2 regions of the Paenibacillus sp. FSL R5-0378 genome follow, and region 2 is predicted to be linked to the other one. Evidence: a T-box and tRNA genes for the amino acid it is inferred to sense, from the RefSeq annotation. Region 2 holds a T-box; the other holds one or more tRNA genes.
What was found. A T-box is a leader RNA that pairs with one kind of tRNA and senses whether it is charged. The one in region 2 lies ahead of pheS (phenylalanine--tRNA ligase subunit alpha), so its partner is inferred to be a tRNA-Phe.
Positions count from the first base shown of each region.

Region 1: it has a tRNA-Phe gene. The T-box ahead of pheS (phenylalanine--tRNA ligase subunit alpha) is inferred to sense a tRNA for this amino acid. The anticodon was not compared.

Region 1 covers NZ_JBBPAY010000001.1:1,649,533-1,652,910, forward strand. The annotation lists rRNA gene MKY74_RS07420 (23S ribosomal RNA) at 1-891, shown strand, start outside; tRNA gene MKY74_RS07425 (tRNA-Asn) at 960-1,035, shown strand; tRNA gene MKY74_RS07430 (tRNA-Ser) at 1,040-1,131, shown strand; tRNA gene MKY74_RS07435 (tRNA-Glu) at 1,141-1,215, shown strand; tRNA gene MKY74_RS07440 (tRNA-Val) at 1,309-1,384, shown strand; tRNA gene MKY74_RS07445 (tRNA-Met) at 1,420-1,493, shown strand; tRNA gene MKY74_RS07450 (tRNA-Asp) at 1,531-1,607, shown strand; tRNA gene MKY74_RS07455 (tRNA-Phe) at 1,665-1,740, shown strand; tRNA gene MKY74_RS07460 (tRNA-Thr) at 1,764-1,839, shown strand; tRNA gene MKY74_RS07465 (tRNA-Tyr) at 1,843-1,928, shown strand; tRNA gene MKY74_RS07470 (tRNA-Trp) at 1,939-2,012, shown strand; tRNA gene MKY74_RS07475 (tRNA-His) at 2,044-2,119, shown strand; tRNA gene MKY74_RS07480 (tRNA-Gln) at 2,142-2,216, shown strand; tRNA gene MKY74_RS07485 (tRNA-Gly) at 2,223-2,297, shown strand; tRNA gene MKY74_RS07490 (tRNA-Cys) at 2,307-2,380, shown strand; tRNA gene MKY74_RS07495 (tRNA-Arg) at 2,393-2,469, shown strand; tRNA gene MKY74_RS07500 (tRNA-Leu) at 2,488-2,567, shown strand; gene MKY74_RS07505 (LiaF transmembrane domain-containing protein) at 3,201-3,378, shown strand, end outside.
Region 2 covers NZ_JBBPAY010000001.1:2,112,864-2,116,241, reverse strand. The annotation lists gene pheT (phenylalanine--tRNA ligase subunit beta) at 1-804, opposite strand, end outside; gene pheS (phenylalanine--tRNA ligase subunit alpha) at 846-1,880, opposite strand; T-box leader at 2,031-2,320, opposite strand; gene abc-f (ribosomal protection-like ABC-F family protein) at 2,510-3,378, opposite strand, start outside.

The DNA of each region.
Region 1 (3,378 bases), 460 kb from region 2:
AGAGATCCGGTGAAATTTTAATACCTGTGAAGATGCAGGTTACCCGCGACAAGACGGAAAGACCCCATGGAGCTTTACTGCAGCTTGATATTGGATTTGGGTACGATCTGTACAGGATAGGTGGGAGCCTTTGAAACCTGAGCGCCAGCTTGGGTGGAGGCGCCGTTGGGATACCACCCTGATCGTATCTAGGTTCTAACCTGGTACCGTGATCCGGTATGGGGACAGTGTCAGGTGGGCAGTTTGACTGGGGCGGTCGCCTCCTAAAGAGTAACGGAGGCGCCCCAAGGTTCCCTCAGAATGGTTGGAAATCATTCGAAGAGTGCAAAGGCAGAAGGGAGCTTGACTGCGAGACCTACAAGTCGAGCAGGGACGAAAGTCGGGCTTAGTGATCCGGTGGTACCGCATGGAAGGGCCATCGCTCAACGGATAAAAGCTACCCTGGGGATAACAGGCTTATCTCCCCCAAGAGTCCACATCGACGGGGAGGTTTGGCACCTCGATGTCGGCTCATCGCATCCTGGGGCTGAAGTAGGTCCCAAGGGTTGGGCTGTTCGCCCATTAAAGCGGTACGCGAGCTGGGTTCAGAACGTCGTGAGACAGTTCGGTCCCTATCTGTCGTGGGCGTAGGAAATTTGAGAGGAGCTGTCCTTAGTACGAGAGGACCGGGATGGACGTACCGCTGGTGCACCAGTTGTTCCGCCAGGAGCATGGCTGGGTAGCTACGTACGGACGGGATAAGCGCTGAAAGCATCTAAGCGTGAAGCCCCCCTCAAGATGAGATTTCCCAGTATGTAAGACCCCTTGTAGACGACGAGGTAGATAGGTTGGAGGTGGAAGTGCAGCAATGCATGGAGCTGACCAATACTAATCGGTCGAGGGCTTATCCAAAAAATATAAAATGTAGATTCGTTTCGTATCTAGTTTTCAGGTGATCAAACACTTGAATTAAATATTGTTCCCTGATAGCTCAGTTGGTAGAGCACTCGACTGTTAATCGAGTTGTCACAGGTTCGAGTCCTGTTCGGGGAGCCATTATGGAGAGGTGTCCGAGTTGGCCGAAGGAGCACGATTGGAAATCGTGTAGGCGCCAAAAGCGTCTCGAGGGTTCGAATCCCTCTCTCTCCGCCATTATAGTTTGGCCCGTTGGTCAAGGGGTTAAGACACCTCCCTTTCACGGAGGTAACATGGGTTCGAATCCCATACGGGTCACCACTTTAATTATTAGCTTCAGGGATGAGAATCCAAAAGAAAAAATGCTTGCCTTTTTAGTGGTTTATCTGCTAAGATATTAAAAGTGTTTCTTATGGAGGCTTAGCTCAGCTGGGAGAGCATCTGCCTTACAAGCAGAGGGTCGGGGGTTCGATCCCCTCAGCCTCCACCATGTATACTTTAAAGAAAATAAATATTTTTTAATGACGCGGGGTGGAGCAGTCCGGTAGCTCGTCGGGCTCATAACCCGAAGGTCGCAGGTTCAAATCCTGCCCCCGCAATTTATCTCCTTATTTATGGAGATACATAATTGGCCGTGGAACCGTGGTGTAGAGGCCTAACATGCCTGCCTGTCACGCAGGAGATCGCGGGTTCGAATCCCGTCGGTTCCGCCATTTATTTTCTTGAGAGTTTAGTTTGTTGCAATAATACTCTTGATAGAAACAAAATTAGGCTCGGTAGCTCAGTCGGTAGAGCAGAGGACTGAAAATCCTCGTGTCGGCGGTTCGATTCCGTCCCGAGCCACCATGAATTTAATAATAAGCATAAAAGCCGGTGTAGCTCAATTGGTAGAGCAACTGACTTGTAATCAGTAGGTTGGGGGTTCAAGTCCTCTCGCCGGCACCATATGGAGGCTTAGCGAAGTGGCCAAACGCAGCAGACTGTAAATCTGTTCTCGTACGAGTTCGGTGGTTCGAATCCATCAGCCTCCACCAGTTTTATTATAGGGGCATAGTTTAAAGGTAGAACAGCGGTCTCCAAAACCGTTAGTGTGGGTTCAATTCCTGCTGCCCCTGCCATTCGAAATACAGCTTCATATCTTTTATTATGGCGGTCGTGGCGAAGGGGTTAACGCACCGGATTGTGGCTCCGGCATTCGTGGGTTCAAGTCCCATCGATCGCCCCATAACTTATAATGACAATCTTGTTGGGGATTAGCCAAGCGGTAAGGCAACGGACTTTGACTCCGTCATGCATAGGTTCGAATCCTATATCCCCAGCCAGTTTAAGCGGACGTGGCTCAGCGGTAGAGCATCGCCTTGCCAAGGCGAGGGTCGCGGGTTCGATTCCCGTCGTCCGCTCCATTTGATTTCGGCGCCATAGCCAAGTGGTAAGGCACAGCTCTGCAAAAGCTTTATCCCCAGTTCGAATCTGGGTGGCGCCTCCATTAACTTCATATGCGCCCTTAGCTCAGCTGGATAGAGCGTTTGACTACGAATCAAAAGGTCAGGAGTTCGAATCTCTTAGGGCGCGCCATTTTTTTTAACTGAATATGCCGGTGTGGCGGAATTGGCAGACGCGCGCGACTCAAAATCGTGAGGGAAACCGTGGGGGTTCGAGTCCCTTCACCGGCATCATAGAGAAAAGCCTTGGAAAATATCCAAGGCTTTTTCTTGTATAGACTAACATTGTACACCGAGCCATCGTTCGTCGTTCGTTAATCCCTCATCCTGCTGTACACTTGCACTTCTCCTTCCAATCAGCCACCTGATGACATCCCGCTGAAAGACGGCCATTATAATTCGTATTGCGTTTATTTGTATGACTGTATGGTATTTAAAGATCCTCTGATCAATCCGTTCGTTCTACCATTACTCCCTTTGAACGTTTTCCCCATCCTTGTTTAAAGCTGATAAACCATTCCAGCCAGCTTTAACCGGGTTAAACAGGCTCTATGTTTCTTTAGCTAAGTGCTAAATCCCTTGCTCAGAGCCTCCAACGACTCCCTATCCCAAGCATTGTATAAGTAAACTGCTCATTGAAGTTCCAGAGCGTGTTGATCATGCCCTATAAACGGGCAATTGGAGCTGCCAGTGGAGGATGTGGCTGCCGCGTTACATGCAGAAAAAGCTTGCTTCGTCTAAGGTCCGAGCCTTCCCCCGACTTAGGTCTAGGATTAAAAACCGTCTTGGGTCCGTTTTGGAAAACCCGGATTGAACCTAAAATAGAGTCATAAGGTTGATACAAACGAAAGGCGGTGACAATGCATGAGAACAAATAAAACTTCTGGTTGGGCGATCGTATTGATCGCAATCGGGGCACTGATGCTCCTGGGAGTATTCGCTCCATTATTCGGCAGGCTGATCGGATTGATCTTCCCGATCCTGATGATCGTGCTCGGCTATTATGGAATTCGCAGAGGTAAGGTGGTCATCGGTACGATTA
Region 2 (3,378 bases):
AAGCATGACATAGTTGGTGATATCCACGATGTTGTTGATCGGACGGACACCTGCAGCCATAAGGCGGTTCTGCATCCACTGCGGCGACGGAGCGATCTTCACGCCCGTAATATAACGCGCGGTGTAATGGCTGCAGTGCTCAGGCGAGCTGATTTTGACCGAGATATGGCTGCTTGCCGCGTCAGCTACCTCAACCAGTTCCCTTTCCGGATCAGGCAGCTTGACGTCGCGGCCCAGAATAGCCGCCACTTCGTAAGCCGCTCCGCGCATACTGAGGCAGTCGGAACGGTTCGGCGTCAGGTCAAAGTCGAGTACTTTGTCGTCCAGGCCGAGCACGGAGGTGATCGGCGTTCCGATCTGCGCGTTCTCCTCAAGGACGAGTATGCCTTCCTGCTGCTCCTTCGGCAGCAGCTTGTCGTTCATGCCCAGCTCTTTGGCGGAGCAGATCATGCCTTGAGAAGCGACGCCGCGCAGCTTGGCTTTTTTGATCTCCAGACCGCCGGGCAGCAGAGCGCCGACCAGGGCAACGGGTACTTTTTGTCCGGCATCCACGTTTTTCGCGCCGCAGACGATCTGCAGGTCTTCGCCCTGTCCCGCGTCAACGATGCAGACGTTCAGTTTATCCGCATCGGGATGCTTCTCCTTGCTTTTTACATAACCCACGACGACTTTCGAAATACCGTGATTGCGGTGCTCAACCTCGTCGATCTCGATGCCCGCGCGCGTAATCTGCTCGGCCAGCTCTTCGGCCGTTACATTTTCCAGTGATACATAATCGGATAACCATTCAGTTGATACTTTCACTTGCGTTCCCTTCCTTCTTCCCGTATTCGCTAACCTTACGCTTACATGCGGGCAAACTGCTTCAAGAATGCCACATCGCCGCCATAGAAATGACGGATATCGTCGATTCCGTACTTCAGCATCGCAATCCGGTCCGGCCCCATGCCAAACGCGAAGCCGCTGTGCACTTCCGGATCGTAGCCGCCCTTGCGCAGCACTTCCGGATGCACCATGCCGCAGCCCAGAATTTCCAGCCATCCCGTATGCTTGCACACCCGGCATCCGCTGCCGCCGCATCTGGCACAGGTTACGTCGACCTCTGCGCTCGGCTCTGTGAACGGAAAGAAACTTGGACGAAGGCGGATCTGCGTGTTCGGTCCGAACATTTCGCGGACGAATTGCAGCAGCGTGCCTTTCAAATCGCTCATACGGATGTTTTCGCCGATCACCAGGCCTTCAATTTGGTAGAACTGGTACGAGTGCGTCGCATCGTCGTCGTCTCTGCGGTATACTTTGCCCGGGCAGATGATCTTCACCGGCACCTTGCCCTGCATGCTCTCCATCGTCCGGATCTGCACCGGTGACGTCTGCGTTCTCATCAGGAGCTCCTCGGTAATGTAGAACGTATCCTGCATGTCACGAGCCGGGTGGTTCTTCGGCAGGTTCAGCGCTTCAAAGTTATAATAGTCGGTCTCCACTTCCGGTCCTTCCGCAATGTGGTAGCCCATGCCGATGAAAATCTCCTCGATTTCCTGGATGACTTTGTTGAGCGGATGGGTGCCGCCTTGGGTCATTTTGCGGCCGGGAAGCGTAACGTCCACCTTCTCCGCCTGCAGGCGCTGCTCCGTTTCGGCCTTTTGGAAAGCCTGCTGCTTGGACTCGATCAGTCCTTCGATCGCTCCGCGCACATCATTGGCCACCTGGCCGATCAGCGGACGTTCCTCCGCGCTAAGCGCGCCCATGCCCCGCAAAATCTCGGTCAGCGCCCCCTTTTTCCCCAGATACTTCACGCGCAAATCGTTCAGCGTCTGTACGTCAGCGACGTCATTCAGCTGCGCGATCGCTTCCTGCCGCAATGCTTCCAGCTTTTCTTTCATGAACTTCCTGCCTCCTTCTTGAAATCGCCAATACATTTTTGACCAACAACGCCCCACAAAGCAGGGCTTTTGCCCCGGGTGACTGCTCAGATACTTGGCGGGGATCCTCATAAAAAATTCCCAAGAAATACAAAAAGGCCTTTTCTCCCCAAAAGGGACGAAAAGACCGTGGTACCACCCTTGTTAGACAAGCGAAAAGCCGTTTGATACGCACACGCGCACCTCTGGCCAGCTTGATCTCACTCTCATTCGATGTAACGGATCGAAAACCGTTATCCCCTACGCGGAATCCTGTCAGCAAACATGCTGGCGCGTGGATTCGTTCAGGGAACTGCTCCGGAGGGAATTTCAGCAGCCTGTTTCTGTAGAGACGCTCTCAATCTCCGGCGTCCCCTCCCTGTAAAGAGGCACTGCTTACTTATCTCCATCAACGCATTTGTCTTGACACATAAATTGGATTGCAATGGCTGATCCATACAGGTCATTCATTCACCGGAACCAGTCCGTTGACTATAGTCAATAATTATAGGCAAAAAAAGCTGTATTGACAAGTCCGAATCGCCTAAATCTATAGGCGTTCCCCTTCTCAGCATGCCCATTTTTTGCGGAACCAGACTTCATTCCTCAAATTAGAGCTGTTCCAGCTCGCTCCGGAGCCTACGGATATTCGTAATCCGTGCCGCAGCCTCCTCGTCGCTCCCACCGTCTTCGTTCAGCAGCCGGGTCAGCTCCCATTCCAGCGCCAGCCGGGCGTTTTCCCGGTCGGTATCCTCCTTCAGTGCTCCGTTATGTCTGGCCAGCTGCTCTTCCTCTTCTTGAACCGTGCCCTCAAACAGATGCGGTTCTTCCGTATGAGAGACGGTCAGCAGCCGGTCCGCGAGCTTGCGGATCAGCATCCGGTCATGGGACACGACGACCAGAGCACCCGGATATGCGGATAACGCCTCCTCGATCACTTCCCGCGTCGAGATGTCCAAATAGTTCGTCGGCTCATCCAGCACGAGCAGATTGGCCCCGGAGAAATACAGCTGCACGAAAGCCGCGCGGCATTTCTCCCCCATGCTCAAATCCCCGATTCGCTTGAACACGTCCTCCCGCTTGAACAAGAAGCAGCCCAGAAGCGTCCGCGCATGCGTCTCGGTCATCGAAGGCAGGCGGAGCAGGCTGTCCAGCAGCGTCTCCTCTTCGTTCAGCACCTCCAGCTCCTGCGAGAAGTAACCGATCTTCAGGGCCGGATGCTGCCATACCGTTCCTTCGCTTGGCACAAGCTCGCCCATAATCAGCTTGAGTAGGGTTGACTTGCCCGCTCCGTTCGGCCCCCGCACGGCCAGCCGGTCGCCGCGGGAGAGGATGAGGCTGAACTTGTCGAACAGCTTCTTCGTCCCGTAGCCGAAGGACAGCTGCTCAAGCCGCACCAGCACACGTGCGGAGAAACCACCCTCGCCCAGCTGCAGGTTGACCTTCGGTCCGCTTTTCGGCTTTTCCACGCTTTCGCTCT